DNA from 4 places in the Kitasatospora sp. NPDC127121 genome. Region 1 is predicted to be linked to each of the others. Evidence: riboswitches for the same ligand, from Rfam matches in the RefSeq annotation. Region 1 holds a riboswitch; each other region holds the start of a gene.

The links. Region 1 has a riboswitch for cobalamin ahead of ACFVHI_RS24825 (ribonucleoside-diphosphate reductase subunit alpha). Riboswitches for the same ligand answer to the same signal wherever they lie in the genome.
Region 2: it holds a riboswitch for cobalamin, as region 1 does, so the genes downstream of both, ACFVHI_RS21010 (peptidase) here and ACFVHI_RS24825 (ribonucleoside-diphosphate reductase subunit alpha) in region 1, are expected to answer to the same signal.
Region 3: it holds a riboswitch for cobalamin, as region 1 does, so the genes downstream of both, ACFVHI_RS20990 (prenyltransferase/squalene oxidase repeat-containing protein) here and ACFVHI_RS24825 (ribonucleoside-diphosphate reductase subunit alpha) in region 1, are expected to answer to the same signal.
Region 4: it holds a riboswitch for cobalamin, as region 1 does, so the genes downstream of both, ACFVHI_RS23580 (HoxN/HupN/NixA family nickel/cobalt transporter) here and ACFVHI_RS24825 (ribonucleoside-diphosphate reductase subunit alpha) in region 1, are expected to answer to the same signal.

The regions. Positions count from the first base shown of each region.
Region 1 covers NZ_JBHXTQ010000055.1:14,224-21,713, reverse strand. The annotation lists gene ACFVHI_RS24840 (hypothetical protein) at 1-8, opposite strand, end outside; gene ACFVHI_RS24835 (Scr1 family TA system antitoxin-like transcriptional regulator) at 451-834, opposite strand; gene ACFVHI_RS24830 (ribonucleotide-diphosphate reductase subunit beta) at 1,171-2,166, opposite strand; gene ACFVHI_RS24825 (ribonucleoside-diphosphate reductase subunit alpha) at 2,187-4,610, opposite strand; cobalamin riboswitch at 4,802-4,944, opposite strand; gene ACFVHI_RS24820 (hypothetical protein) at 5,366-6,403, shown strand; gene ACFVHI_RS24815 (glycoside hydrolase family 26 protein) at 6,544-7,490, shown strand, end outside.
Region 2 covers NZ_JBHXTQ010000041.1:35,745-43,234, reverse strand. The annotation lists gene ACFVHI_RS21045 (acyl-CoA dehydrogenase family protein) at 1-9, shown strand, start outside; gene ACFVHI_RS21040 (enoyl-CoA hydratase/isomerase family protein) at 9-1,082, shown strand; gene mmsB (3-hydroxyisobutyrate dehydrogenase) at 1,079-2,011, shown strand; gene ACFVHI_RS21030 (enoyl-CoA hydratase) at 2,008-2,784, shown strand; gene ACFVHI_RS21025 (NmrA family NAD(P)-binding protein) at 2,842-3,768, opposite strand; gene ACFVHI_RS21020 (polysaccharide deacetylase family protein) at 3,765-4,589, opposite strand; gene ACFVHI_RS21015 (winged helix-turn-helix transcriptional regulator) at 4,702-5,052, shown strand; cobalamin riboswitch at 5,148-5,288, shown strand; gene ACFVHI_RS21010 (peptidase) at 5,388-6,461, shown strand; gene ACFVHI_RS21005 (flagellar hook-length control protein FliK) at 6,503-6,982, shown strand; gene ACFVHI_RS21000 (SMI1/KNR4 family protein) at 7,110-7,490, opposite strand, start outside.
Region 3 covers NZ_JBHXTQ010000041.1:28,155-35,644, forward strand. The annotation lists gene ACFVHI_RS20980 (CbiQ family ECF transporter T component) at 1-928, opposite strand, end outside; gene ACFVHI_RS20985 (hypothetical protein) at 933-2,153, opposite strand; gene ACFVHI_RS20990 (prenyltransferase/squalene oxidase repeat-containing protein) at 2,150-5,149, opposite strand; cobalamin riboswitch at 5,253-5,396, opposite strand; cobalamin riboswitch at 5,474-5,550, shown strand; gene ACFVHI_RS20995 (hypothetical protein) at 5,759-7,135, shown strand; gene ACFVHI_RS21000 (SMI1/KNR4 family protein) at 7,297-7,490, shown strand, end outside.
Region 4 covers NZ_JBHXTQ010000050.1:13,305-20,794, reverse strand. The annotation lists gene ACFVHI_RS23600 (CobW family GTP-binding protein) at 1-1,157, opposite strand, end outside; gene rpsN (30S ribosomal protein S14) at 1,163-1,468, opposite strand; gene rpmB (50S ribosomal protein L28) at 1,468-1,704, opposite strand; gene rpmG (50S ribosomal protein L33) at 1,862-2,026, shown strand; partial or broken gene ACFVHI_RS23580 (HoxN/HupN/NixA family nickel/cobalt transporter) at 2,183-3,286, opposite strand; cobalamin riboswitch at 3,316-3,530, opposite strand; gene ACFVHI_RS23575 (metalloregulator ArsR/SmtB family transcription factor) at 3,612-3,995, shown strand; gene ACFVHI_RS23570 (Fpg/Nei family DNA glycosylase) at 4,049-4,858, opposite strand; gene ACFVHI_RS23565 (AAA family ATPase) at 4,939-5,835, opposite strand; gene aroQ (type II 3-dehydroquinate dehydratase) at 5,915-6,343, opposite strand; gene aroB (3-dehydroquinate synthase) at 6,352-7,443, opposite strand; gene ACFVHI_RS23550 (shikimate kinase) at 7,436-7,490, opposite strand, start outside.

The sequences.
Region 1 (7,490 bases):
CGCTCCATGAGTTCCGCGTGCGTACGGCGACGTGTGGTGCCAGGCGGCTGTGTGAAACCGTCAGTGGGTATGGAGCGCTTCTGTGGCTCTCGAATCATTTCGGCGAGTCACCAAATTACCGGGGCGTTTGGGGTTATTCCTGCACGCTTTCCTGTTCCCGACAGAACTCTCCACGGCCCATTTCAGGTGGTCGCTCCGGATGCGTGCGCAGGAAGTCGGACTGGCCGACTTCCTGCGCCGCGAAGGTCCGCTGGGGTCATTCCTGCCGGGTGTCTCGGCTATTGGCAGAGATCCTGCGGCGTCTGCCGCTCAAGCTTCTGCTCAAGGGTTGCCAGCTCAACCTGCTTCTTGTCCGCGCCGTTTTCGGCGGAGGGTTCTGGCGTCCTGCCGCCCTGGGCCTGCGATCCGTGCTGAATCCGACCTGCTTTCCATTGCGGCTCCCTTGGCGTTTTATTCCTGAAAGAACTCGTCCCGGATTCCTTCGATAAGGTCCCGCATGTCATCTCCATGTAGTGCCGCGGCGTCTAATCTGAGGAATGTTGACATGTAGAGAGCGACATCCCTCGGATCGCGAGTTGTGATCTCTGAATGAAACGTCTCCACAATGGCCAGGCGATCATCATGCATGCTAAAGCATGTCATCGGAAAGTCCGGCATCAGCCTTTTGGCGGGAAGAACTCCGATGGTTAAATTGGGAATCCGGGACAGCGAAACCAGGCGCTCGAGCTGCGTAGCAATGATGGCAGGAGGGCATATCCGCCACCGCAGGACATGCTCACAAATGACGAAATGGAACTCTCTCTGGCTGTCGTACAGTACGGCCTGGCGCTCCAGTCATGCCGCGATCGTCTTTGCCTTGGCTTCCTTGTGCTCCCTGAAGGGCAGGGCGTGAGCCAGAGCAATCTCCCGGTACCGGCGGTACTCGTCGAGGCGGTCCTCGGGCAGCAACTCTGCGCCGAGAACTGTCCTGCGTCTGCGTAGTCCCCGTGGGCGCAGGGTCAAGAAACCGATCTTTCCAGAGCGGGAAAGTGGTTGGGCCGCCCCCGTTCGGCGTGAATGCCGGGCGGGGGCGGGGGAGTTCAGAGGTGATGAGGCGGTCGGGTCGGTACAGACAGAGGTGCCCCGCGCGGCGGTGAGCCGGGCGGGGCACCTCTGGTGTGTCTGAGTGCTTTAGAAGTCGTCGTCGAAGGCGACGGAGCCTTCGACGGCGACCTGGTACGCGGAGACGCGGCGCTCGAAGAAGTTGGTCAGCTCCTGGACGTTCTGGAGCTCCATGAAGCCGAACGGGTTCGTCGACCCGTAGCGGATCGGCAGGCCGAGGCGGGCGAGGCGCTGGTCGGCCACAGCCTCCAGGTACTGGCGCATGGAGTCGGTGTTCATGCCGGCGAGGCCGTCGCCGCACAGGTCCTGGGCGAACTGGAGCTCGGCCTCGACGGCCTCTTCCAGCATCTCCGTGACCTGCTTGGCCATCTCGTCGTCGAAGAGGTCGGGCTCCTCCTCGCGGACCGTGTCGACGACCGACATCGCGAAGTCCATGTGCATGGACTCGTCGCGGAACACCCAGTTGGTGCCGGTGGCCAGGCCGTGCAGCAGGCCGCGCGAGCGGAACCAGTACACGTACGCGAACGCGCCGTAGAAGAACAGGCCCTCGACGCACGCCGCGAAGCAGATCAGGTTCAGGAGGAACGCGCGGCGGTCCTCCTTGGTCTGCAGCGAGTCGATGTGGTCGACGGCGTTCATGTACTTGAAGCAGAACTGCGCCTTCTGGCGGATGGAGGGGATGTTCTCCACCGCGGCGAAGGCCGCGTTGCGGTCCTCGGGGTCGGGCAGGTAGGTGTCGAGCAGCGTCAGGTAGAACTGGACGTGCACGGCCTCCTCGAACAGCTGGCGCGACAGGTACAGCCGCGCCTCCGGGGAGTTGATGTGCTTGTAGAGGCTCAGCACCACGTTGTTGGAGACGATCGAGTCCCCGGTGGCGAAGAAGGCGACCAGGCGGCCGATGAGGTGGCGCTCGCCCTCGCTGAGCTTGGCCAGGTCGGCGACGTCGGAGTGCAGGTCCACCTCCTCGACGGTCCAGGTGTTCTTGATCGCGTCCCGGTACCGGTCGTAGAACGACGGGTAGCGCATCGGGCGCAGGGTCAGCTCGAAGCCGGGGTCGAGCAGCATCTTCTCGCGGTCGGGGGTGCTCACTGGCAGGCCTCGCAGGACTCGGGGTTCTCCAGGGAGCAGGCCAGCGCGGCCTCCTCCTCCGGGGTGAGGGTCGGGGTGTTCACCGGCACGGGCGCGGACGCGGACGCGGGCGCGGCGGCGCGGGCGGCACCGGAGGCGGCCTGGGCGATCCGGGTCGCCGGGCGCGAGCGCAGGTAGTAGGTGGTCTTGAGACCGACCTTCCACGCGTAGGCGTACATCGAGCTGAGCTTGCCGATGGTCGGCGCCGCCATGAACAGGTTCAGCGACTGGCTCTGGTCGAGGTACGGCATGCGGGCCGCGGCCAGGTCGATCAGCGCGCGCTGGGGCAGCTCCCAGGCGGTGCGGTAGAGCGAGCGGACCTCGGCGGGCAGCCAGCCCAGCTCCTGGACGGAGCCGTTGGCCTCGCGCAGGGCGTCGCGGGTCTGCTGGTCCCAGACGCCGAGCTCCTTGAGCTCGCGCACCAGGTACGGGTTGACCTGGAGGAACTCGCCGGACAGCGTCTCGCGCTTGAACAGGTTGGAGACCTGCGGCTCGATGCACTCGTAGACGCCGGCGATGGACGCGATGGTCGCGGTCGGCGCGATGGCCAGCAGCAGCGAGTTGCGCAGGCCGGTCTCGGCGATGCGGGCGCGCAGCGCGGTCCAGCGGTCGGCCCACTGCGGGGCGGCCGTCGGGAAGTGGTCGATGTGCAGTTCGCCGCGGGCGGCGCGGGTCTCGCCGTAGGCCTCGTGGCGGCCCAGCTGCTCGGCCAGGTCGGCGGAGCGCTCGTACGCGGTGAGCATGATGCGCTCGGCGATGAGGGTGGAGAGCCGCGCGGCCTCGGCGGAGTCGAAGTCGATCCGCAGCTTGAAGAAGACGTCCTGGAGGCCCATCACGCCGAGGCCGACCGGGCGCCAGCGGGAGTTGGAGGTGCCGGCCTCGGTGGTCGGGTAGAAGTTGATGTCCACCACGCGGTCGAGGAACGTCACGGCGGTGCGGACGGTGGCGTCGAGGCGCTCCCAGTCCATGGCGCCGAGCAGGTCGTCGACGGAGGCCCCGGGGGCGACGTGGGCGCCGAGGTTGACCGAGCCGAGGTTGCAGACGGCGGTCTCGGAGTCGTCCGTGACCTCCAGGATCTCGGTGCACAGGTTCGAGGAGTGCACCGTGCGGCCGGGCAGCGCGGTCTGGTTGGCGGCGCGGTTGGAGGCGTCCTTGAAGGTCATCCAGCCGTTGCCGGTCTGCGCCAGGGTGCGCATCATCCGGGCGTACAGGGTCTGCGCGGGGATGGTGCGCACGGCCTTGCCGGCCAGCTCGGCCTTGCGGTAGGCCTCGTCGAAGTCGGAGCCCCACAGGTCGACGAGCTCGGGCACGTCGGCGGGGGAGAACAGCGACCAGTCCTCGTTGGCGTTGACCCGGCGCATGAACTCGTCCGGGATCCAGTGCGCCAGGTTGAGGTTGTGGGTGCGCCGCGCCTCCTCGCCGGTGTTGTCGCGGAGCTCCAGGAACTCCTCGATGTCGGCGTGCCAGGTCTCCAGGTAGACGCAGGCCGCGCCCTTGCGGCGGCCGCCCTGGTTGACGGCGGCGACCGAGGAGTCGAGGGTGCGCAGGAACGGGACGATGCCGTTGGACTTGCCGTTGGTGCCGCGGATCAGGCTGCCGCGCGAGCGGATGCGCGAGTAGGACAGGCCGATGCCGCCGGCGTGCTTGGACAGCCGGGCGATCTGCGCGTAGCGGTTGTAGATCGAGTCCAGGTTGTCCAGCGGGGAGTCGAGCAGGTAGCAGCTCGACATCTGCGGGTGCCGGGTGCCGGAGTTGAACAGGGTCGGCGAGGAGGTCAGGTACTCCAGCCGGCTCATCAGGCCGTACAGCTCGGCGACCTCGCGCACGGACTGCTCGCTGTCGCCGACCGCCAGGCCGCAGGCGACGCGGAGCAGGAAGTGCTGCGGGGTCTCGATGACCTTGCGGGTGATCGGGTGGCGCAGCAGGTAGCGGGACTGCACGGTGCGCAGGCCGAAGTACTCGAAGCGGTCGTCGCCGTGCGCGTCGATCAAGGCGTCCAGGGCGGCGGCGTGCTTGGCGACGAAGGCGGCGGTGGTGTCACCGATCAGGCCCTCGTCGTGGCCGACGGCGATCGAGGCGGCGAAGGAGCGCGAGCCCTGGCTGTTCGCCTCGTCGACGATCTCCAGGGCGAGCAGCCGGGCGGCCAGCTTCGAGTACTGGGGGTCCTCGGCGATCATCGACGCGGCGGCGTCCACGGCCAGCCCGCGCAGCTCGGCGAAGTCCGAGCCGGCGTGGCGGCCGCGCAGCGCGGCGGCGGCGACATGGCCGGGGTCCACCTGGGGGAGATCGACGCTGCGGTCGGTGAGCAGCCGAAGGAGCGCGCCGCCGGGGTCGGAGACCGTCGGGTCGGTGGAGGCGGGGCCGGTGCCCTGGGCGGGCAGGGTGGCTGAGGCAGCGGTGGTCAAGGCGCTCTCTCCTGGCGGCGATCGGCGGCGGTGATCGGGGGGTACCGGGCCGTTCGGGGCAGGGGAGCACGGCACGTACGCAGAAAGCGTCGCGCGACAGTGGCGTCCCCGGCCCGCCCGCGAGGCCCGGAAGGTAGTTCTCGTGCTGGCGCGGCCTCTGCGGGAGGGCCCGTGCGCACACCGTCGGCAGGTACTCGGACTCGCGGTGCGGCTGCTGGAGCCGCCCGCTCACCGCTGCGGGGCAGTCCCGGATTCGCACCGGGTTCCCCTGCATCGACAGCAGGATTGAGCATACATCTTGTGGTGTCTCTCTGATGCGACCCCACATGTAGTACGGCGCGGTGTGTCGGCGCGATAACCGGGGGTGCTGGGAGGGGGCGGGTCGTGGCCTTGGGGCGCCTCGGATCCGGGCTCCCGGGGCCCTGGTTCCGGGCTCCGGCGTCCTGGTTTCGATACGGAACGGTCACCGGGCGGACCGGCTGGCGGGGGCATGCCCTACGATCTGGGCGCATGAGCGAGCGAATCGCCGAGGGGCGCGTTTCGCGAAGCGATCATCGAGCGAAGCGAGGGGGCGCGTGAGCGACGGAACTGGCGCACCCGGGCAGGGTCCGCAGGGAACGCCTCCCACCGGGCCGGGGGACGCGCACGGTCAGCAGCCGCCGGTGGTGCCCGGTCCGGTGTTGCCGCCGAGCGGGGGCTTCGGGCCGCCGCCGGCCTCGTACGGACCTCCGGTGCCGCCCGCGCAGCCGGTGGCGCAGCCCGGTCCGCCGGGGCAGCCTCCGCTGCCGCAGCCGGGCCAACCGCGGCAGCAGCTGCCGCCGCAGTGGCAGCCGAACCCCCAGCCGCATCCCCAGGCGCATCCCCAAGGACACCCGCAGGCGCACCCGCAGCCGTACCCGCAGCCCCAGGCGCCGCAGCGCGCCGAGCCGAACTGGCAGGCGCTGGCGGACCGCAACGCGGCGGACGACAAGCGCCGCCGCCGGTTGCGGGCCCTCGGCGTGGCGGTCGCGGTCGTCCTGGTCGGCGGCCTGGTCGCGGGCGGGACGGTGCTGCTGACGAAGGGCGACGGCGACAAGCCGACCGCCGGGCCGACCGCCGGGCCGACCGCCTCGGCCTCCAACCGGCCGTCCTCCGCCGCGCCGAGTGCCGCACCGAGTGCCGCCCAGAGTGCCGCGCCAAGTGCCGCCGGCACCCCGGGCGGCGCGCCGGACGACCCGTCGAAGCCGATCTGGGAGGCCGCCACCGACCCGGCGCCGCAGGACGCGGGGGCGCTGTTCTCCGCACTCCAGGTGACGGTCAACGGCGCCACCTGGAACCGGACCTTCGTCTCGCTGGACTCGCCCTGCTGGGACGGGAACTCGACGACCGGCGGGCTCGGCAAGGTCCTCGGTGACCAGGGCTGCCAGAAGGTGCTCCGGGCGACCTACGTCTCCGGCGACAGCGCGGTGACCGTCGGCGTCGCGGTCTTCGACCATAAGATCCAGGCCGAGACCTCGATGAAGAGTTACACCGGCCACCTCAAGGGCGCCGTCGCGCCGGGCGCGCCGGCCTTCTGCGCCACGCCGGGCTGCACCAACACGCACAACACCCTGGGCCGGTACGCCTACTTCACGGTCGAGGGCTCGGCGAAGGGCGGCGACACCGCTGACGCCGCCGCCACCGCGGCGGCCGCCGGCTTCGGCGAGCACGTGAAGGGCCAGCTGCTCCAGCGCGCCAAGGCCGCGTCCGCGGCCGCGCCGGGTGCGCCGGGGGCCGCCGCGGCCGGCTGATCCGCCGTGACACCCCGGCCCCGGCGGGTTCGCTCGCCGGGGCCGGGGGAGTGTGGCAGGCTCTCGGGGCAGTCATTCGCACGAGTGTTCCGGTTGTGTCCGCCTGGGCCGGTGCCGGCGAGCAACCGGAGGAGCGGTCCGTGGCCCTGCCCAGAGCCCTGCGCGGCAAGCCCGCCGTCCTGGCCGCGGCCGGGGTCGTGGTGGCCGCGGGCGCCGTGGCGCTGTTGCAGCGTGACGGCCGGGCCGACGGCGAACAGCCCGCCCGCGTCCCGGTGGCGGTCGGTTTCTCCGGCCGTACCCTGCCGCCGGAGGTCGGCCGGGACCTGCTCGCCCGGGACCCGCAGGCCTCGCCGAACGCCCGGGCCGTCCAGCAGCTGCTCGCCGACCTGGAGGGGCAGGCCCGCACCGGGCAGAGCGGCGGGACGGTGATCGGCCAGCACGTCGAGGCGCACAACGAGCGCAACAACCCCGAGTACGGCGACTACCGCGGCACCAAGCAGGTCGGCTACTACTACAAGAAGGCCGCCGACCTCACCGGCAAGCTGCCCGGCTTCGTTGAGACCGACCTCGGCCCCGGCTACGGCCAGACCGGCTGGGGCGTCGGCGACCCGCGCTCCTACTCGGCCGGCCGGTGGCCCACCTGCCGGGCCGGCTGGCAGTACACCGACGACGCCGTCGACCTGCTCTCCGCCGTCTGGTCCGGCCACCCGCGCGCCGACGACGGCAGCTACGGCACGGCCGGCGTCCAGCACAACTGCGACGGCACCACCACCGAACTGCCCGACAACGGCGGGGGGCCGGCCGGGATCGTCGGCATGTCCTTCCACCAGCCCTACCCCGGTTCGGACGTCAAGTCCTTCGAGCAGGTGCTCTGTTCGAACTCCCCGGCCGCCAAGGACAAGGGCTGGTTCGGCCGGGTCGTCGACAGTGCGCACGACACCCCCGAGTACCGCGCGCTGATGACCGACCTGTCCTACCTGGCCGACCACCTGGAGTACCTGGCCGCCCACGACGTGCCGGTGCTGCTGCGCCCGTACCACGAGATGAACGTGCAGGACTGCGCCCGCAGGTTCTGGTGGTCGGGCCA
Region 2 (7,490 bases), on a different contig from region 1:
GCCGCGTGATGGCCGGGAACGACCTCGACGAGGTCCTGGTCCACCGCGAGGGCCGGGCCGGCCTGATCGTCCTCAACCGCCCCGCAGCCCTGAACGCCCTCACCCACGGCATGGTGCGAAGGATCTCCGAAGCCCTGGACGCGTGGGAGGAGGACGAGCGGGTCGAAACCGTGGTCATCACCGGCGCCGGTGAGCGGGCCTTCTGCGCCGGCGGCGACATCGTCGCCATCCACCGCGCCGCCACCGGCGCGGACCCGGGCGCCGTCGAGGAGTTCTGGCGCGACGAGTACCGCCTCAACGCCCGCATCGCCCGCTACCCCAAGCCCTACGTCGCGCTCATGAGCGGCATCGTGATGGGCGGCGGGGTCGGGGTCTCCGCCCACGGCAGCGTCCGGATCGTCACCGGGACCACACGCATCGCCATGCCCGAGGCCGGCATCGGCTTCGTCCCCGACGTCGGCGGCACCTACCTGCTCGCCCTCGCACCGGGAGAGCTGGGTACCCACCTCGCCCTGACCGCGGGTTCCGTCGGCGCCGGTGACGCGCTGCTCTGCGGCCTCGCCGACCACTTCGTCCCGGCCGAGCGGCTGCCCGCGCTGCTGGACGACCTGGCCGAACTCCCCGTGCACGACGCCCTCGAACGGAACGTCGGGCCCGCACCGGCCGGCGTGCTGGACGGCCGGCGGGCCTGGATCGACCACTGCTACGGGGCCGACACCGTGGAGGAGATCCTCGACCGCCTGCGGGACAGCGGCGAACCGGAGGCCAAGGAGGCCGCGGACCGGATCGCCGCCAACTCGCCCGCCGCCGTGAAGGCCACCCTCGCCGCCCTGCGCCGGGCCCGCACCCTCGGCCCGCTGGAGGCCGTCCTCGACCAGGAGTACCGGACCTCCTGCGCGGCGCTCTCCACGCCGGACCTGGCCGAGGGGATCCGCGCCCAGGTGATCGACAAGGACCGCTCCCCGCGGTGGAACCCGTCGACGCTGAGCGCCGTCGAGCCCGCCACGGTGGCCCGCTACTTCGCCCCGCTCGGCGACCGGGAACTCGGCCTGGCCCCCACCACACCCCTGGAGCGCTGGTGACCCACCGCAACGGATTCAACGGATTCAACGGATTCAACGGAGTCATCGGATTCATCGGACTCGGCAACATGGGCGGCCCGATGGCCGCCAACCTCGCCACGGCCGGACACACCGTGACCGGCTACGACCTGGCGCCGGAGGCGCTGCGGCGGGCGTCCCGGACGGAGAGCGGCGTCCGTCCGGCGCGGTCCGCGACCGAGGCGGTACGGGAGGCCGACGTCGTCATCAGCATGCTGCCGGCCGGCCGGCACGTGCTGGCCGCCTACGCGGACCTGCTGCCCGCCGCCCGCCCGGGAACGCTCTTCGTCGACTGCTCCACGATCGACGTCGCGGACGCCCGGGCGGCGCACGACCTCGCCGTGAACGCCGGGCACCGGGCCGTGGACGCGCCGGTCTCCGGCGGGGTGGTCGGCGCCACGGCCGCGAGCCTCACCTTCATGGTCGGAGCCGCCGAGCCGGACTTCGAGGCGGCCCGACCGGTGCTGGAGGCGATGGGCCGCAAGGTCGTGCACTGCGGACCCCCCGGTGCGGGGCAGGCCGCGAAGATCTGCAACAACATGATCCTGGGCATCTCGATGATCGCGGTCAGCGAGGCCTTCGTGCTCGGGGAGAGCCTCGGGCTCAGCCACCAGGCGCTCTACGACGTCGCCTCGACCGCCTCCGGCCAGTGCTGGGCGCTCACCACCAACTGCCCCGTCCCCGGGCCGGTGCCGGCCAGCCCGGCCAACCGCGACTACGCGGCCGGGTTCGCCGCCGCCCTGATGGCCAAGGACCTCGGCCTCGCCGCCGGGGCCGCCGAGGCCGCCGGCCTGCCCACCGAACTCGGACGCAGGGCGGCACAGCTGTACGCGGACTTCGCGCAGGCCGACGACGACGCCGGCCTGGACTTCTCGGCGATCATCACCACCCTGAGGGAGGACGGCAAGTGACCGGCTACGAGACGATCCTGGTCGAGCGCAAGGGCCGGGTGGGGCTGATCACGCTCGACCGGCCCAAGGCGCTCAACGCGCTCAACACCCTCCTGATGAACGAAGTCGTGCAGGCGGCAACGGAGTTCGACCGTGACCCGGAGATCGGCTGCCTGGTCATCACCGGCTCGGAGAAGGCGTTCGCGGCCGGCGCCGACATCAAGGAGATGCAGTCCCTCGACTTCGTCGACGCCTACCTCGGCGACTGGTTCGCCGCCTGGGACCGCTTCGCCGCGCTGCGCAAGCCCGTGGTGGCGGCGGTGGCGGGCTACGCGCTGGGCGGCGGCTGCGAGTTGGCGATGCTGTGCGACGTCCTGCTGGCGGCGGACACCGCGAAGTTCGGGCAGCCGGAGATCAAGCTCGGTGTCATCCCCGGCATCGGCGGCTCGCAGCGGCTGACCCGGGCGGTCGGCAAGGCGAAGGCGATGGAACTGTGCCTGACCGGCCGGATGATGGGCGCCGAGGAGGCCGAGCGGGCCGGCCTGGTCTCCCGGATCGTCCCGGCGGACCAGCTGCTGGCCGAGGCCCTGACGGTGGCCGAGACCGTCGCGGCGATGTCCACCCCGGCTGCGGTCATGCTCAAGGAGAGCGTCAACCGCTCGTACGAGACCACGCTCGCCGAGGGCGTGCGCTTCGAACGGCGCCTGTTCCACGCCACGTTCGCCACGGCGGACCAGAAGGAGGGTATGGCGGCCTTCGCCGAGAAGCGCCCGCCGGAGTTCCTCAACCGCTGACAGCCCGCCCGGTGCGCCGCCCCTCGCCCGGGGGGTGGCGCACCGGGAAGGTCCTGGTCATCCCGTCCATCCGGTGTAGTGCAGCCAGTCCTCGAAGGTCATCACGTCGGGGTGCAGGCGGCGCAGGAGGCCGATGTCCCGGTCTCGGGCGTAGAGGTCACGGTCGGCGAAGAACCGGAACATCGCCGCGTAGTCGTGGCTGAAGCCGGGGACGGCGGTGCGCAGGTCGTCGTGCGGCATCGGGAGGTAGGTGCTGGGGGTGTCCGTGACCTGGGCGAAGGTGGCGGCGATCTCGTCGCCGGTGAGGCTGTCGCCGATCACCGCGAGGTCGCGGGCGCCCCAGGACTGCCAGTTGTCGAACATGTGGCAGGCGAACCAGGCGATGTCGTCGAGGGCGACGAGCGGGTAGTGGGCGGCGCCGAGGGGGAGCCTGAAGACCAGGCCGCCCCTGCCGTCCGGCCGGGGGGCGAGTCGGTCCCGCAGGTTCTCGAAGTACGGCGCCGTGGTCAGCACCGAGACGTGGTCCGTGTACCAGCCGTCGGTCTCCTTGCGGAGCATCTCCTCCGACCGCATCAGGCCGATGTGGGCGGCGACGGCGGCCTTGCTGTCGAAATGCGGGACGGGGTGGCCGGTCAGGGACACCGCGCTGTCCAACGAGGACCAGATGAAGCGCTCCACGCCGGCCCGCTCGGCGGCGGCCAGCAAGTGCAGCCCCTGCCGGTACTCACCCACCGCGCTGCCCGTCGCGAAGAAGTCGGTGTTGGCGAACACGTGGTCCGCCTGCCCGATCAGGACCTCGAGCGCCGCCGGGTCGGAGCGGACCAGTCGCACGCGGTCGGGCGCGGTGGCGGCGAGTCCGGTGGCGCGGGCGGACTCCGGGTGGCGGGTGGGGACGGTGACGGTGGCGTCGGTGGTGGCCAGCAGGTGGCGGACCACGTGGCTGCCCATGGCTCCGGTGCCGCCGACGACGAGGACGTGGGTCATGGCGTTCCTCCCTGGTGTGTCAGGACGTGTTCGGCCAGCTGGGCGTGGGTGGCGACCCAGACGTCGCCGGACTCGCGGATGTGGTCGAGGACCTGGCCGACCATGCCCGCGAGGAGCGGTCGGCCTCCGACGTGGGCGTGGACGGTCAGGTGGAAGACGCCCGGGCCGGGGGCGGCGAGCAGCTGGTTCAGCAGCTCACGGTGAAGGTCGCGGTAGGCGTACGGGCCGGCCGCGGCGTCGCGGACGTCGGAGTGGTCGCTGTGCATGAGGGAGACCAGAGGACCGTGAACGGTGGACAGGACCTGCGGGAGGTCGTGGTCGCCGTGGTCCCCGGTCCAGCGGTAGCCGGCCTCGGCGAGCAGGTCGACCGTGTGCCGCGAACCGGTGGCGCGCGGGCTCATCCACCCCGCCGGGCGAACACCGGTGACCCGGCGAAGGATGTCGGTGCAGCGAAGGACGTTGGCCCGCTCGGCATCGACGTCGAGCAGCGCGGGCACCACGTCCTGGGCCCAGGAGTGTGCGGCGATCTCGTGACCCGCCTCGTGCACGGCCTCGACGGTCTCGGGGTGCCGCTCGGCCACCAGTCCACTGACGCCGACGGTGGCGGGCAGGTCACCCAGGACGTCGAGCAGCCGCCAGATGCCGGTGGTGACGCCGTAGTCCGCCCAGGAGGTGCTGTGTGTGTCGTCGATGCCGGACAGCGGCCACGCCGCGGCCATCGGCGCGTAGGCGGGCCAGTGCCCTGGTGACCACAGCTCCAGCGCGACGGTGACCAGTGCGACGACTTTCCGCCCGCCCGGCCATTCGGTCTCTGCCCTCATACGGCTCCCCTGCTCCCCTGATCGATGGCTCGATGGCTCGATGGCTTCCGCAGTGGACGCTAGTGAGGCGGTAGGTACCTCCGGGTTCCCGGCGGCGGGCTACCGTCGGGTCATGCGTGAGTACTCCGGCAGTGTCTTCCTCGCCGACTGCCCGGCTCGGCTGGCGATCGAGATCATCGCCGACAAGTGGGCGGTGGCCGTGCTGTTCGCGTTGAGCCGGGAACCGTGCAGACACGGCGAGCTGGTCGACCTGATCGGCGGCATCTCGCGGAAGGTGCTGACCCAGACGCTGCGCCGCCTGCAGGGGTACGGCCTGGTCGACCGCCACGCCGAGTCCGGGAAGGTCGAGTACGTGCTGACGGACCTGGGCCGGACGCTGGTGAAGCCGATCGCCGTGCTGACTCAGTGGGCTCACGAGCACGGCGCGGCCGTGATGGAATTCCAGGAGTCCCGAGCGGACTGAGCGCACTGACGGTGTCTCGGCCGGGAGGGGCGGGTCGCGAAGCCGGGTGTGGACCACCGTGATGTGACGTACGAACCCTTGACCGGATCTTTTCCGTATCGCCATGATGGGCCGTCAAGTTGTGACTCCGCCGCTGGGGGAAGTCCGGTTCGAATCCGGCGCTGACCCGCAACGGTAGGCCGCCGGCTCCACGCCGGCGGCGAGCCCGAGTACCCGGCGGCGGAGGTGTGTCGTCCCCTCCTCCCGTCGTGGTCTGCGGGCCGGAGCTCCGAGGGCTGCCCCGGCTGTGGCCGATGTCCTCCGGGCCCCTGCGTGCGGGCCCGGAAAGGCCCACCGTGTCCCTGGTCCGACGCCCCCTGCGCCTCTTCGCGATACCCGCGCTCGCCCTCGCCACCGTCCTCCCGGCGGCCGCTGCCGCCCAGGCCGCGCCTGCTGGCGCGACCTCGTCCTCGACGATCCGCCCCGACGCCGCCGCCGGCGGCTGGCTGGCCCGCCAGCTCGTCGACGGCGACCACTTCGAGTCCGTCTTCAACGGCACCGCCTACCCCGACCAGGGCCTGACCATCGACGCCGTGCTGGCCTTCGCCGCCTCGCACAGCTCCGACCAGGCCGCCACGAAGGCCACCGCCTGGCTGGCCAAGCCCGAGATCATCACCGGCTACCTCGGCGACGGCACCACCGAGGCCTACGCGGGCGCGACCGCCAAGCTGCTGCTCGCCGTCGAGGTGCGCGGCGGGAACCCGACGGCCTTCGGCGGCGTCGACCTGCCCGCCCGGCTGCGCTCCCTCCAGACCGCCGACGGCCGGTTCTCCGACCGCTCCCAGTGGGGCGACTACAGCAACGCCTTCGGCCAGTCCCTCGCCCTGATCGCCCTGCACCGCACGGCCGGCGGCGCCCCGGCGGCCGCCGTCGACTTCCTCGCCGACAGCCAGTGCGCGGACGGCGGTTACCCGGTCTCCTTCGGCCAGGCCACCTGCGCCAGCGACCCGGACGCCACCGCGCTCGCCGCCCAGGCCCTCGCCGCGACCGGCCGCACCGCCAAGGCCGACGCCGGGCTCGGCTGGCTGGCCGCCCACCAGAACGCCGACGGCGGCTTCTCCGCCGCCGGGGCCGCCGCGTCCAACGCCAACACCACCGGCCTCGCCACGCAGGCACTGCTCGCCGGCGGACGCTTCGGGGCCGGCCTCAAGGGCTGGAGCAGCCTGGTCAAGCTCCAGCAGGGCTGCGCCACGGACCCGGGCGTGCGCGGGGCGGTCGCCTACGACGCGACCGGCTTCAACCCGGCCACCGGCGCCCGGGCCACCGCGCAGGCCGTCCTCGGCCTGGCCGGCACCCCGCTGGCCACCCTCTCCGCCGCCGGTGCCCGCCCGGACGCGCCCGTGCCGGCCTGCCCGGCGACCACCCACTGACCACCCGCTGACCACCCGCTGACCCCGCGAGGAGAGCTCCGATGACTGACACCCTGGCGCCCGCGCGCCCGACCCGCCGCACCCTCGGCTCGATCGCCGCCGCCGCTGCCCTCACCGCCGGCCTGCTCGGCGCCTCCGCCGTCCAAGCCCCGCAGGCACAGGCCGCCGCCTGCGACGGCACCACCGGCGTCACCGTCGTGGTCGACTCCACCGCCGTCGGCGGCGGCATCCAGACCGGCTGCGCACCCGGCGATCCGGCCAGCGGCCTGGCCGCGCTGACCGGTGCCGGGTTCGCGTACACCTTCCACCCGCGCTACCCGGGCTTCGTCTGCACCATCAACGCCCTGCCGACGACCTGCACCAACCCCACCGGCAGCGCCTACTGGTCGTACTGGCACGCCCAGCACGGCGGCCCCTGGTCGTACAGCAACCTCGGCGCGGGCAGCTACAACCCGGCACCCGGCGACGTCGAGGGCTGGTCCTTCGGCGCCGGCGCCCAGCCGGGCGTCACCGCGCTCTGACCCCCGGCGGCACCCCGGTGCCCCGGCCCCTCCGGAAGGGGGGGCCGGGGCACCGGCGGTACGGCTGTTGCGTGATGTTCGGCGCCGCCGGGCGAGGGAAGGCGAATGCCAGGTCGGCGGATCACCGCTACCTGGTCCAGGGCATTTCCGTCGACCCGGTGGGCCGGTACCAGGTGATGCCCCACTCCGCGCCCCAGTCCTTGCCGGTCCAGTCGTAGGCGGGTGTCCAGAGCGGCCGGGCCGGTTGAGGTCCCCACTCCTCCGGGTCCGGGCGCACCAGCAACTCGTCCTCATGGGCGTAGCCGCCGGTGAGTACGGTCGCCACGAACTCCGCGAAGCCGCCGTCGAAACGGTCGAGCGCACCGTCGTCGACGCCACCGAAGTCGCAGAAGACGGCCACCGGCCACTGCTCCGGGTCCGGGCCGTCGGTCAGCCAGCAGCAGTAGTTGTGGTTGCTGTTCATGCCCCAGGGCAGCAGCCCGCCCGGGTCCGGGAACACAGGGGTGCG
Region 3 (7,490 bases), on a different contig from region 1:
AGAGCAGGGCGCCCGCGAGGAAGGCCGGAAGCCCCAGGGCAGCGGGGGCGGTTCCGTCCAGGAGCCCGTACACCCCGGCGCACAGGCCGCACATGCCGAGCAGCATCAGGGCGCCGGTGACGCGGCGGGAGCGGCGGGTCGCGGTGCCGGAGCGGCCGTAACCGCGCGAGTCCATCGCGGCGGCCAGGTGCAGCGAACGCTCCAGCGCGTCCTCCAGCACCGGGACGACGATGCTGCGCAGCGCGCGGACGCCCTTCCGCTGCCCGGCCCGCAACCGCCTTGCCCGGGCGACGCGTTGGACGCTCTGCACCAGCTGCGGGGCGACGCTCAGCGACACCGTCACGGCGACGCCCAGCTCGTACAGGGCGCCGGGCAGGACGCGCAGGGCGCGCTTGGGGTTGGCGAGCGTGTTGGCGGCGCCGATGCAGCAGATCAGGCAGGCCAGGCGCAGCCCGTCGAAGGCGGCGGAGAGGGTCGCCTCCAGGGAGACCGGCCCGCCGATCCGGATGCCCGCGTACCAGGCGGGGGTGGGGAGGTGCGGGAGGGAGAAGAGCAGGTGGTCGTGCGGGGTGATGCCGGTGGCGAAGACGCACCGGAACACCACCCGGATCGCCACCACGGTCAGGGCCAGCCACAGGTAGTAGGTGAACCCGCGGGCCCACGGGGCCTCGGTCCGGCGGGCGGTGACCACGTAGCCGAGCACGGCGAGGACCAGCAGGAGCAGCAGCGGGTTGGTGGTGCGGCTGGCCGCCGTCGCCAGGGCGAGCGCCCAGGTCCACCAGGCCAGCGGGTGCAGGTTCCGGGGGCTGCGCCGGCTCCCGGCGTCCCGTCGGGGGGTGGGCTTCGGGTTGGGGTTGGGCTTCGGGTTGGGCTTCGGCTTCGGGTCGGGCTTCGGGGGGACGGCGTCGGGTTCGTCGGGCTTGGTCACCTGATCACTCGGCCCGTCGGCGGCGGCGTCGCGCGACGACCACGGTGGCCGCGCCCAGCGCCCCCACGAGGGCGGTCGCGATGACGGCGGGAACCATCGACCCGGAGTCGTGCGGGGCATCGGCCACCGGATTGGCGTCCACCACGCCGCCGGGCACGGCGGGGGTGGACGTCGGCGCGGCCGCGGCCTCGACCGTCTGCGGGGTCGGCTGATCGCTCGGGGCGTCCGTCGGCGGCGCGGTGGACGGCTCGACCGGCACCGGCGTGGCGGGCACGGGCGTCGGCTCGGGCGCTCCGGGCGGAGTGATGCCGTCCTCGGGGGTGGCGTCGGCGCCGGGCCCCGGGGTGGTGGCGGGCGCGGGCGGACGGGCTCCGCCCGTCGGGGGCTTGGCGGGGGCCGGGGGCCGGCCCGATCCGGTGCCACCGGTCGTGCCGGCGCCGCTGGTGCCGGCGGTTCCGCCGCTGCTGCCGGTGCTGCCTGCGTTTCCGGTGGCGCCGGTGGTGCCGGTGGCGCCGCTCGAACCGGAGCCGTTGCCGCTGCCGCTGCCGCCGGTCGTACCCGTGCCGCCCGTCGACCCGCCGCCGGAACCGCTGGAGCCGCCGCCCGAGCCGCCCGTGGTGCCCTGGCCGGGGTCGGCGGGCTGCCCGCCGGGACTGGAGTTGTTCGCGCGCACGCTGTCCGGCGAGAAGCCCGGCCGCCCCTCGGTGCCCTCGATGTTGGTACCACCGAAGATCCAGAGGTCGACGCTGCCGGGCTTCGGCTGGTAGCTCATCGCCCCGAGCTGGCTGTAGGACCACTCGTTCTGGCCCGGATCGGCGTGCCAGTACGACCAGTAGGCCGTGGCCGGGGGCGTCAGGACGCACTTCTCCTGGTCCGGGGCCGGGAACTGCTTGCCGCCCTGGAAGCCGCTGTAGCCGATCCGGCAGATGAACGCCGGACCGTCGTGCCCGGTCCCGGTGGTCTTCCAGCCGCCCTGGTTGAGCAGGGTGAAGCCGGTGGTCGGCGTGGTCCCGCAGGAGCGCAGCAACGGGCCGCCCCACTTGCTGAAGTCCACGGCGAGCACCACGCCGGAGGTGGTGGTGCACTGGTCGATCGGCAGCGGCGCCGCGGACGCCGGGGCGGTGCCCACGGCGACGCCGCCGAACGCGAGGGCGAAGGTCAGGGCCGCCGCCCCGGACAGCCTGCCGAGCCGACCGCCGAGCCGACCGCCGAGTCCCCGGCTCACCGGTGACGCCCCGGGGCGGCCGCGGCGCGGCGCCGGGCGACGAGGACGGCCGCCGCGCCGAGCGCGGTCAGCACACCCGCGCCCGCCGTCAGCGTCAGGGCCTGGGTTCCGGTCCCGGCCAGGCTGCCGGAACCGGTCTGCGCCGGCACGCCACCGGCGGGGGCGACGGCGACGGGTGCGCCACCGCCACCGCCACCGCCACCGGCCGGAGCGTCGACGCCACCGGCCGACCAGGTGGCCGAACCGTCGCCGGTCGAGGGAACGGCGGTGTCCGAGGGACCAGCCGTGGCGGGAGAGCCCGTCGGGCTCGGCGTGCCCGTGGGCGTGTTCGTGGACGTGTTCGTGGGCGTGCCGGTCGGGGTATCGGTCGGCGTGCCCGTGGGAGTACCAGTGGGCGTGCCCGTCGGCGTGCCGGTCGGCGTACCCGTCGGGGTCGCCGTCCCGGTGGAAGTCGGAGTCGGCGTCGGCGTCGACGTTCCCCCGAGGTCCCGGAACAGCGTGCCGAACGAGATCCCGGTGGCACCGCCGAGCACCTGCGTGGACGCGCGGACGTCCGATCCCGGCTGCCCGGCGGAGGCGACGTTGAACCCGCCGTCGCCGTTCTGCTGACCCGCCAGGAAGTCGCGCGCCTTGGCGATCTGGGCGCCGTACGAGGCCTGGCGCAGCGTCATGCCCTGGATGGCGAGCGCGGCCGAGTTGGTCGAGTCGCCGGCCGCTCCCGGGAAGCCGCCGTCGGGCAACTGCCGCGCGGCGAGCCAGCCGAGGCCCTGGTCGACGGCCCGCGCGGCCTCGTCCCCCGGCACGAGGGCGAGGGCCATGACGGCCATCGCCGTGCTGTCCACGTCGGAGTCCCCGGTGGCGGGGATCAGGCTGGGCCAGGAGCCGTCCTGGTGTTGGAGGCCCTTCAGGTAGGCGATCGCGGGAGCGGCGTTCGTCGAGTCCCCGGCCCGGAGCTGGGCCATGATGCCGAGCGCCTGGGAGAACACCGAGGTGGCGTAGGTGTAGTTGCCGGGCGCCGCGCAGCCGGTGCTCTGGTCGGCCTTGGTGCACACGAGGGCGGCCAGGGCGGCGATCAGGTCGTGGCCGCCGAAGGCGCGCGGGTTGCGGCCGACCGCCTCGGCGAGCAGCGCCTCCTTTCCGATCGAGCCGCCGCCTGCGTACTCGGTGCCGATGCCGGTCCAGTCGTTGACGGTGCGCTCACTGGCGTCCTTGCCCGGCTGGTCCAGGAAGTCGACGATCCTGCGCAGCGCGGCGTCGTCGGTGCCGGTGGCCGCGAGGGCGTAGGCGCCGTCGATGGTGAGGCCGAAGTCGGCGAAGGCCGGGAAGCCCTCGTAGTAGCGGCCGTTGATCAGGCGGGACGGGTCGGTGAGGTAGACGCTGCCCTTGGCGGCGTCGGGGGTTCTTCCGGCAGGCTTCGTGGTGGCGGGCGTCGTCGGCGGCGTGCCGGCGTCCGGGTTGTGCCGAACGCTGGTGAGGTCGGTGCCGGTCAGGGCCAGGATCGCCTGCTCGGTGGCGGCCGGGTCCGGGTCGGTGGTCGACGCGTCGGGGCCGAAGCCGCCGTCCGTACCCTGCCGGGCGGCGAGCCAGGCCGTGGCGGCGGCCCGGCGGGTGTCCTGTCCGGTGGCCTTGAACGCCTGGGCCGCGCTCGCGGTGCTGATGGTGTCGCCGGGGGCGCCGAGGTACGGGAGCAGGGATCCGTCGGCCTGCTGTCCGGCCGCGAGCTGGTCCGAAGCCTTCTTCGCCGCCGTCTCGTACCCGGGGGCCGTACGCAGGGCGAGGACTGCGAGGCCGGTGGTGAGCGGGTCGGACTCGCAGTGCTCGCCGGCGACGATCATCGATCCGGCCACCCCGCCGTCGGCGCACTGGAGCGCCGTGAAGCGGGCGAGCGCCGGGGCGGGTGGCGTGACGCCGGCGCGTTGGAGGGCGATGACGCCGAGGGACTGGACCCAGGGCGAGGCCGCGCCGAGGAAGTCCCCGGCGGCGGTGCACTTGCCGTTCTCCCCCGCCGCCGTGCAGACGTGGCCGGTGAGCGCGGCGATCAGGTCCCGGCCGCCGAAGGCCCGGGGATCGCCGCCGGTGCTCTCGGCGACGAGGGCCAGCAGTGCGGCGGCCCTCGCATCGGGCCGGCCGGCCGGTCCGTCGGGGTACAGGAAGGCGTCGGTGTGGGCGGCGAGGAAGGCGGTCGTCCTGCGCAGCGCCGGGTCCTGCGTGCCGGCGGCGGCGAGGGCGATGGCGGTGAGGGCGGTCCGGGGGTAGTCCGGCCCCTCGACGGCCCAGTTCTCCATGTGGTCGCCGCCGACGAGTTGGCGGGCCAGCCAGGCCACAGCGGCCGCCGGGTCACCGGCGGTGGACGGCCCGGTCGGTGTCGGGGTCGCCGAGGGCGACGGCGAGGCGGATGGCGAGGCGGACGGCGAAGCCGACGAACCGCCGCTCTTCGCTCTCACGGAGTCCGGGGTGAAGCCCGGTGCCCCGCTGGTACCGCCGATGTCGGTGCCGCCGTACACCCAGGCCTCGACCTCGCCGGGCTTGGGCTTCTGCGTCCCGGCGCCGAACCGGCTGTAGGACCAGGCCTGTTGGCCGGGTTCGGCGATCCAGTACGACCAGTACGCGGTGGCCTGCGGGGTGTTGACGCAGGGTTCCTCGGCCGGCGTCGGGTACTGGGTGCCGCTGTTGAAGGTCCCGGTTCCGAGTCGGCAGATGAAGGCGGGCCCGTCGTGCTCGGTTCCGGCGGTGGTGAAGCCGGCGGCGCGCAGCAGGTTCATCCCGGTCGTGGGGTGGGCGTCGCAGCCCCGGACGACGCCGCCGCCCCAGTGGGTGAAGTCGACGGCGACGATCGCGCCCGTCGTCGCCGTGCACTGCTCGATCGGGTCGGCGGCCGCGGTGCCGGGGCGCCCGAACAGGACGCTTCCGCAGGCGGCGACCGCGACAGCACCGGCGACCACCACGGACGCGAGGTCCCGGTTCCTGTGACGTGTGCGACTGCTGCTGACCCTCACGACGACTCCCTGGTCGGTCGACGCAGGACGCAACGGCGCAGCCGACGGTCTCCTGGGCAGGGACCGTCCGGACCGCGTCGTAGTCCGCGACGACGCAAGTGCTCTGTGAACAGGCCCCCGGTCCAGGCATTCCGGCTCACCCACCACAGGTGGGTCCACGGTTGCGGGTCAGCGCCGGAGTTGGACCGGCTTCCCCTGAATGCCGAGGGCAAAAAATCGGTTCATCAGACCACGGCGGTCGAACGGGAGTCAACGGGTCGTCATATCGATCACATCACCTCGTCGGCCGGTGCGCCGTGCGGTAGCGTCCGCGGTGGCCGAGCGGGGGAACCCGGTGCGAATCCGGGGCTGACGCGCAGCGGTGTGGGGTGGCCATCGTGCCGCCCTGAGCCCGAATGCCCGCCCGGCCACGCACCATGGCGAAAGCCGGCCCACGCGATCCGGGCGGCGACCGCTCCGGCAGTCGCGCGCCCTCCAACGGACGCCGGAACTCCGGGGCAGGGTCGGCGCCCGCCACCCCAAGGAGCCTGTCCCGTGTCCCTCCTCGCCCCCTCGCGGACCACCCCCTCTCGGACCACCCCCTCCCGCGCCGCCTCCGCCGCCTCCGCCATCACCGTCGCCCTGACGGCCGGCGCACTCCTGCTCTCCGCCGTCCCCGCCCACGCGACGGCCAGCCCGACCCAGATAGCCACCTCGAAGAGCACCGGCGTCACCTACCTGAAGTCGCTCCAGGCCGCCGACGGCAGCTACGTCACCGGCGGCGGGCTCTCCAACGAGTGGGCGTTCAGCGCACTCGCGGCCGCCGGCACGGCCGCCGCCGACGTCACCCCCGGCGGCGACCCCACCAAGAACGCCCGCCTGGTGTACCGCAACCAGCTCGCCGCCCCCGGCTGGCCGAGCGCCTCGCCGGTCGTCACGGACTACGAGCGCGGCATCCTCAACGCCTACGCCGCCGGCATCGACCCCGCCCGGGTCGGCCCGGGCCGCAACCTCGTCGCCGACCTCGCCGCCTACTGGCAGACCGCCGAACCCGGCTACTACGGCCCGTCCGCCAACTTCAACGGCACCGTCTTCGGCCTCCTCGCCCTCGCGGGCGCCAAGACCCAGGCCGGCAGCCCCCGCGTCCCGCAGCCGCTGCTCGACGCCTCCGTCACGGCGGTGCGCGCCAACCAGCACAACGACGGCGGCTGGAACTTCAGCAAGGCCGCGGGCGACCCGAACGCCCTCGCCCAGGGCAGCGACATCGACATGACCGGTGCCGCCATGGCCTCGCTCTGCACCGGGGGCGTCCCCGCCACCGACCCGGCGATCGTCGCCGCCAAGAACTTCCTCAAGGGCAAGCTCACCGCCTCCGGCGCCTTCAACGCCATGTTCGGCGTCAACACCGACTCCAACGGCTGGGCCGTCTCCGGCCTCAACGCCTGCGGCATCAACCCCCAGGGCGCCGACTTCACCAGCGGCACCGGCAAGAGCCCCGTCGACTTCCTGATCGCCCAGCAGTTCAAGCCCGGCGGCGGCTTCAAGTACCTGCCCACCGACACCACCCCCTCCCCCTACGCCTCCGTCGACGGCCTGCGCGCCGTCGCCGGCGCCGGCTTCACCGCCACCCCGCCGGCCCCGACCACCGCCGGCGAGCCCGCCTGGGCCGCCGCCACCACCTTCGTCCCCGGCACCGCCGCCAAGCTCGCGCTGGTCATCGACGACGGCACCGGCGCGCTCAAGGTCTGCGCCGTCACCCTCACCCCGACCGGCACCACCGCGACCCTCGGCGACGTCCTCGACTCCGCCGCATCCGCGACCCCCGCCGGCTGCGTCACCGCCGTCACCCCGTCCTCCGGCACCGGCGCCGTCACCGCGATCAACGGCACCGCCAACAGCGGCTCCTCCACCTGGAAGGTCAGCCTGGACGGCGCCACCGCCACCACCGCCACCCGGGCCACCACCGTCCACCTCGGCGACACCGTCTCGCTCCGCTACGGCAACTGATCCGAAGGTCCCGGTCGTCCTGGACGCCGGGGACGAGCTTCGAACCGTTGAGATCGAGCGGGGCCCGTCAGCCGGCGGTCTTCCGGTCGGGTCAGTGGCTTGTCGGAGCCGTCGCCTAAAGTGCAGCTTCTGACGACGGGCGGCCGGAGAGGGGTCAGGTAATGACCGAGGCATGGGACCGACTGCGGGCGATCATGGGCGAGCCGGTGTACACCCCGGCGCGGGTGCCGTGGGAGCTGGCACCGGCCGAGCTCGGGGTCCAACTGCCGTCGGACTACCGGGCGTTCGTCGATCTGTACGGTGCGGTGAACCTGAACGGCGAGTGGGGTGTGCGGTCGCCGACGGAGCGCTCCCA
Region 4 (7,490 bases), on a different contig from region 1:
GGGTCGAGCAGGTCCCGGAAGGCGTCCGGCAGGGCCTTCCAGCCGGGTTCGCCGGCGGCGAGTTCGGCGTCGGTGAGCAGACAGGAGTCGAGCAGCCCGGTGACACCGTCGACGTCCAGGCCCTCGGCGGTGAAGCTGAGCTGCTGCACCCGGTCGCCGTGCAGCGGGTGCCAGTCGAGGGCGGCGGCGGCCCGGCGGGCTGGCGGGTACAGCTCCCAGGCGGCGTCGGGCAGGGAGGTGAGCCAGGGCCCGCACTCCTCGACGGCGAGGTTGGCCCCGGCGGCGTCCCAGGCGAGCATCAGGTCGGGCCGGTTGGCCAGCCAGAAGCGGCCGCGGCTGCGCTGGGCGGCGGGGACGAGCAGCTCCAGCGCCCGGTGCAGCCGCTCGGGGTGCAGCGGGCGGCGGCGCTCCCAGACCAGCGTGGTGACGCCGGCCTCGTCGCTCTCCTGCGGGAGCAGCGCGATCGCCGGGTTGACCCGGTCGCGGGCGGCGGCGACGTCGAAGCCGCCGAGGGCGGCCCGGGTGAGCGCGCCGGTGCCGAGCCGGACGACCCGGGCGGTGGGGTGGAGCTGGCGGAGCAGCGCGAGCCCGGGCGTGTGCGCCGTCGCGCGCGGGACGGCGAGGGTGGTGGCGTACTCGACCTGGTGGGCGAGCGCCTCCGCGCGGGTCCGCTGGTCCTGGCGGGCGGTGTGCTCGCCGTGGTCCACCAGGTCGTCGGAGACGGAGAGTTCGCCGATCAGCCGGTCCGGGTCGACGGCCGTGACCACGCCCGCGAGTTCGACGGCGTCCTCCAGATGGCGGCCGTCCGCCTCTCCCCCGGCGATCACCTCGACGGCCGGGTGCGGGTCGCTGCCGCCCCACAGTTCGACGATCGCGAGTCCGTACCGGCCTTCGTCGGCGATCCGCAGCAGTCGCGGCAGCAGGTCTTCGCGCAGGGCGCAGCAGGGGCAGTCGTTCACCAGTGGGACGTCGGCGGCGTCGAACCCGCCTCCCGCGTCGCGCAGTTCACGGTGGACGACACCCTGCGAGGCCTCCCGCAGGTCATGGTGGAGGACCACTGCGTCCACCGCGGCCGCGGCCAACTCCCGGACGGCGGCGCGGCGTTCGGCGGCATGCAGTCCTGCGACGACCACCACGGGCAGCTTGATCCCGTCCACGCCGCTCACCAGCTGGCCTTGCGGACGCCGGGCAGGTGGCCGGCGTGGGCGTGGACGCGGAGGTTGACCCGGGAGAGGCCGAAGGCCCGCAGGTAGCCGCGGGGGCGGCCGTCGACGGCGTCGCGGTTGCGGATCCGGGTGGCGCTGGCGTCGCGGGGCTGGCGGGCGAGTTCGGCCTGGGCGGCGGCGCGTTCGGCGGGGGCGGTGCCGGGGTGGGCGATGATCCGCTTGAGCTCGGCGCGGCGCTCGGCGTACCGGGCCACGACGGCGCGGCGCTGCTCGTTCCTGGCGATCTTGCTCTGCTTGGCCATCAGACCTTCCCCCCTCGGGCGCGGATGCGGGCGACGGCGGCCTCGATGCCGATCGTGTCGATGGTGCGGATGCCCTTGGCGCTGAGGGTGAGCCGGACGTACCGGCCCTCGCCGGGCAGCCAGTAGCGCTTGTGCTGGATGTTGGGGTCGAAGCGGCGGCGGGTGCGGCGGTGCGAGTGCGAGATCGCGTTGCCGAATCCGGGCTTGCGGCCGGTGAGTTGGCAGCGGGCGGACATGGGTGCTCCCTGACGTCCGGGAATGGGCAGGACGGAGCTCACGTTACACCAGATGAAAATGACTTCCATTTCGGTGTACGGTTTCGCCCCGGCCCCGAACGCCCCGCCAACCCGCCAACCCGCCAACCCGCCAACCCGCCAACCCGGGAGGACACCCATGGCCCGTAGTGAACTGCGCCCCGTCATCAAGCTCCGCTCCACCGCCGGCACCGGCTACACGTACGTGACCCGCAAGAACCGCCGCAACGACCCGGACCGGATGGTCCTGCGCAAGTACGACCCGATCGCGCGCCGGCACGTCGACTTCCGCGAAGAGCGCTGAACCCCGCCCGCCCGAACTGAACCCCGCACCGACGAAACGCCGACCGGCAGCGACCCGTACCGCCCCGCAGCGACGAAACGGCGCCTCCCCCGGGATCCCGGGGGAGGCGCCGTCGCGGGTGGCAGCCGGCGCCGCGCGCCGCCCGCCCAACACGGCGGCCGCCCAGCACATATCCACCCCCGCCCCCGTACAGTTGGCGGTCGCCGCGGCCCAGACCACCACGAACAGCCCGGCGATCGCGTAGCCGACGTTGTCCAGCGAGATGCCCGCGATCCAGCCGGTGACCGGGTCGGTCAGATCGAGCTTCTCGTGCAGCACGCCGACCAGCTCGATGGTGCCGATGACGAAGGCCACCGCGATCGACAGCCCGGTGATCGTCAGGTTGTAGTAGACCTTCCGGACCGGGTTGGCGAAGGCCCACTGGTACGCGAAGTTCATGAACGTCCCGTCCAGGGTGTCGAACAGGCTCATCCCGGCCGCGAACAGCAGCGGCAGGCAGACGATCGCGTACCAGGGCAGCCCGGCCGCCGCGCCCGACCCGGCCATCACCATCAGGGTGACCTCGGTCGCGGTGTCGAAGCCCAGCCCCAGCACCATGCCCACCGGGAACATCTGCCCGGGCCGGGTGATCGAGCGGGTCGCCCGGTTCAGCACCCGGGCCATGAAGCCGCGCGAGTTGAGGTGCTCCTCCAGCTGCGCCTCGTCGTACGACCCGGCCCGCATCGCCCGGAACACCTTGAGGATGCCGAGCAGCGCGGCCAGGTTGAGCGCGCCGATCAGGTAGAGGAACGCGCCGGAGGCCGTCGTGCCGACCATCCCGAGCCACTTGTGGGTGGTCGAGTCGTCGTCCATCAGCGTGCTGGCCAGCTGCGCGCCGCCCGCCACCAGGGCGGCCATCAGCACCACCATCGAGGAGTGCCCGAGGGCGAACCAGAAGCCGACCGAGACCGGCCGCTTGCCGTCCGCCATCAGTTTGCGGGTGGTGTTGTCGATCACCGCGATGTGGTCGGCGTCGAAGGCGTGCCGCATGCCGAGGGTGTACGCGGTGATCCCCAGGCCCACGCCGAAGACCTGGGTGCCGACCGCGTAGTTGTGGGGCGCGACCAGGAAGATGAGCGTCCCGAACGCCACCACGTGCATGGCCAGGATCACCCCCATCAGCCCGGCCGTGCGAACGGTGTCCTCGCGCTTCCAGCGGAACGTGGGCAGCACGGACGGTGTCGCCGGCGCCTCGGCGGCGGCGGTTTCGGGCAGGGTCATTCGGGTCACGCTCCAGCACCTCGTGGAAACACTTCGTGAGATGCCGTGGCCGGTCTCCTGGCTTACGGGGGTCCCGTACCCGCCTTCCCAGGTGCGCGAGGCTCCCAGTGGCGTCGTGGGTACGGACGTCTCTCCATCGTCGACGATCACGATGGCCCGATCACAGTGGCGAGGGCCGCTCCGGACTGGGACCCCTGAGGATCCGTCACCGGTCTTCCCGAGCACCACGGCGGGGAACACCGTAGGGGCCAGGACCCACCCTTGCAAGGCTGCGCACCTGCGCAGGTGTCCAGGATCACAGGCCCCCTCCTGCAACAATGTGCGCATGCATCTCGTACCGGCCGACCGCGCGGGCCACCGCACCATCGACGGACACCGGGTCTGCGAGGCCATCGCCGCGATCGGCGACCCCGCGCACGTCCGCACCTGGGCCGAGCGGTTCTCCCTGCTCGCCGACCCCGGGCGGCTCGCCCTCCTGCTCGCCCTCCACCGGGCCGGCCCGCTCGCCGTCTCCGACCTCGCCGTCGCCACCGGCATGCGCGACCCCGCCGTGTCCCAGGCCCTGCGACTGCTCCGCACCGCGGGCGTGGTCACCGGGGACAAGGACGGGCGGGTCGTGCGCTACCGGCTCGTGGACGAGGCCATGCGCCCCCTCCTCGACGCGTGCGCCGCCGCCGAACACCACGAGCCCACCGCGGCCGTCGGCTGACCGGCCCCCCGGAGGACACGCCGGGGGGCCGGCCGGAGCAACCGCGGACCCGGTCAGGCCGCCTGGCAGGTGGGGCACCAGAAGAGGTTGCGCGCGGCGTGCTGCTCCGCCCGGACGTCGGTGCCGCAGACCAGGCAGGGCATCGCGGCCCGCCGGTAGACGTACACCTCGCCGCCGTGGTCGTCGACGCGCGGCGGGCGGCCCATCGCCTCGGGGGTGTGCTCGGGCCGGACGGTGTCGATCCGGCCCGCGCCGACGCCCTCGTGCATCAGGGCGACCAGGTCGGCCCAGATCGCGTCCCACTCGCCCCGGGTGAGGTCGCGGCCGGCGCGGTGCGGGTTGATCCCGTGGCGGAACAGCACCTCGGCCCGGTAGACGTTGCCCACCCCGGCCAGCACCTTCTGGTCCATCAGCAGCGCGGCGACGGTCGTACGGCTCGCCGATATCCGGCGCCAGGCGGCCTGCGGATCGGCGTCGGCGCGCAGCGGGTCGGGGCCCAGCCGGGCGGCGACGGCGGCCTTCTCCGCGCCGGTGACCAGCGCGCAGGTGTTGGGGCCGCGCAGGTCGGCGTAGCCGTCGTCGTTGGCCAGCCGCAGCCGGACCAGGCCGACCGGCTCGGGCGCGGGCCCGGTGCCGAAGGCGAAGCCGCCGTAGAGGCCGAGGTGGACGTGCACCCAGCCGCCCTCCTCGAAGCCGAGGAACAGGTGCTTGCCGACGGCTTCGGCCGCGGTGAGCAGCTGCCCGTCGATGGCCTTGGCCTCGTCGGCGAACCGGCCCTGCGGGCTGGACACCTCGACCGGGCGGCCGCCGAAGGCCTTCCGGTTCTCGGCGGCGAGGCGGTGGATGATGTGGCCTTCCGGCACGGGCGTCAGCTCCCCCGGGGTGGTTCGACAGGACCCGCACATCATCGCAGTCGGCACCGACAGCGCCGGATCGTCGCAGGTCAGCGGACCGGCATGCCCATCAGCCGGGCCAGGATGACGCGGTCCAGCTCGGCGGCGGTGCCGGCCACGTCCAGGTACGAGTTGTCGATGATCGGCAGCCCGGAGTTGTACCAGCCGGCCATCCGGCCGTGGATCCGCGCCACCTCCTCGTCACCGAGCCGCCGGGTACCGCCGCGCCGGGCGTTGCGGTGCAGCACGGAGTCCAGGCTGGGCAGCAGCACGACCGGGATCATGCCGGGGCCGATGTGCCGCTTCCAGCCGCCGAGGCCGATGGCCGGGCGGTCCGGGAAGACGGCGTCGTCGATGATGCAGGAGATGCCGTTGGCGAGGTAGTTGCGGCAGGCGAAGCCGCAGGTGCGGCGGGCCAGCCGGTACTGCGCCTCGGAGGCGTTGTTCCAGCCGGACTGCGGGTTGGCGAAGCCGGACTGCACCCACTCGCGGACGTCGTCCAGGCTGATGTGCGCGGTCGGGCTGGGCCGGCGCTCGGCCCAGTACCGGGCGACGGTGGTCTTGCCCGCCCCGGCCGGGCCGATCAGCAGGACGGCGATCGGACTGGCGGGCGCGTGCCGCTGCGGCGGGTGGGCGGGGAGTTGCACGGGCGCGCCGGAGGGCAGCACGAAGTGCCCGGTGGCCCCGACGGGGACCGGCGCACTGGGCGCGGGCGCGGGTGCGGCCGGAGCGGGCGCGGAGACAGGAGCCGGAGCGGGCGGCACGGGAGCAGGCGGCACCGGAACGAGCGGCACCGGAGCGGCCGGAGCCGGCGGCGCAGCGGCGGGAACAGGGGCCGGAACGGGCGGCACCGGCGGCGGCGCGGCGGCCCCCGACGGCTGCGGCCCCGGCGGAGCGGCGGGACGCGGCGGGACGTGCCCACCCCCGGCGTACTGCGTCACGGTCACCTCCCGACACCTCTCAGCGGGGAGACTACACGGCGGCCCGGCGGCGGGCACAGTCCGCCGCCGGGCCGCTGACCAGGCGTCAGCGCGTGGTGAGTTGCTCGGCCAGGGCGCGCAGGGCCAGCTCGTAGGAGCCGAGCCCGAATCCCGCGATGGTGCCGGAGGCCACCGCGGCGATCACCGAGGTGTGCCGGAAGGTCTCCCGGGCGTACGGGTTGGAGATGTGCACCTCGATCAGCGGCGCGGTGCGCTGCGAGGCGGCGTCCCGCATCGCGTACGAGTAGTGCGTGAACGCGCCCGGGTTGATCACCACGGGCACCTTGCCGTCGGCCGCCTCGTGCAGCCACTCCACCATCTGCTGCTCGGAGTTGGTCTCGTGCACCTCGACCTCGAAGCCGAACTCCTTGCCGAGCGCGGTGCAGCGCTCGACCAGCCCGGCGTAGGAGGTGGCGCCGTAGACGTCCGGCTCGCGGCTGCCGAGCCGTCCGAGGTTGGGGCCGTTGAGCACCATGACCCTGGTCACGCCGAGACCTCCGCGTAGGCGGCGACCAGCAGGGACGGGTCGGGGCCCTCCAGGACGGAGGTCTTGCCGAGGCCGTCCAGGACGATGAAGCGGATCAGGTCGCCGCGCGACTTCTTGTCGATCTTCATGGCGTCCAGCAGCTTCGGCCAGGCGTCCGCCTGGTAGCGCAGCGGCAGCCCGACGGAGGCCAGCACGGTGCGGTGCCGGTCGGCCGTCTCGTCGTCCAACCGGCCTGCCAGGCGGCCGAGTTCGGCGGCGAAGACCATGCCGATGGAGATCGCGGCGCCGTGCCGCCACTTGTAGCGCTCGTTGCGCTCGATGGCGTGGCCGAGGGTGTGGCCGTAGTTGAGGATCTCGCGCCGGCCGGACTCCTTGAGGTCCCCGGAGACCACGTCGGCCTTGACCTGGATGGCGCGGCGGATCAGCTCGACGGTGTGCCGGCCGTCCGGGGTCTTGGCGCCCTCCGGGTCGGCCTCGATCAGGTCGAGGATGGCCGGGTCGGCGATGAAGCCGCACTTGATGACCTCGGCGAGGCCGGAGACGTAGTCGTGCTTGGGCACGGTCGCCAGGGTGTCGAGGTCGGCCAGCACGCCCACCGGCGGGTGGAAGGCGCCGACCATGTTCTTGCCCTCGGCGATGTTGATGCCGGTCTTGCCGCCGACGGCCGCGTCGACCATGCCGAGCAACGTGGTGGGCATGGAGATCCAGCGGACGCCGCGCAGCCAGGTGGCGGCGACGAAGCCGGCCAGGTCGGTGGTGGCGCCGCCGCCGAGGCCGACGACGACGTCGCTGCGGGTGAAGCCGGTCTGCCCGAGCACCGACCAGCAGTACGCGGCGACCTCGGCGCTCTTGGCGTCCTCGGCGTTGGGCACCTGCAGCGCGATCGCCTCGTAGCCCTCGCCGAGCAGGTCCTCGCGGATGGCGTCGGCGGTGGCGGCCAGCGCCTCGGGGTGGATGATCGCGACCCGCTTGGCGCGGGTGCCGATCAGCGGCGCCAGCTCGCCGAGCAGCTGGTGCCCGATCAGCACGTCGTACGGGTCGTGGCCGGCGCTGCCGCCGACGTGAATCCTGACGATGGGGTCAGTCATGGGGGGTCTTCAGCTCCAGTGCTTCCAGTACGGCGTCCGCGACCTGC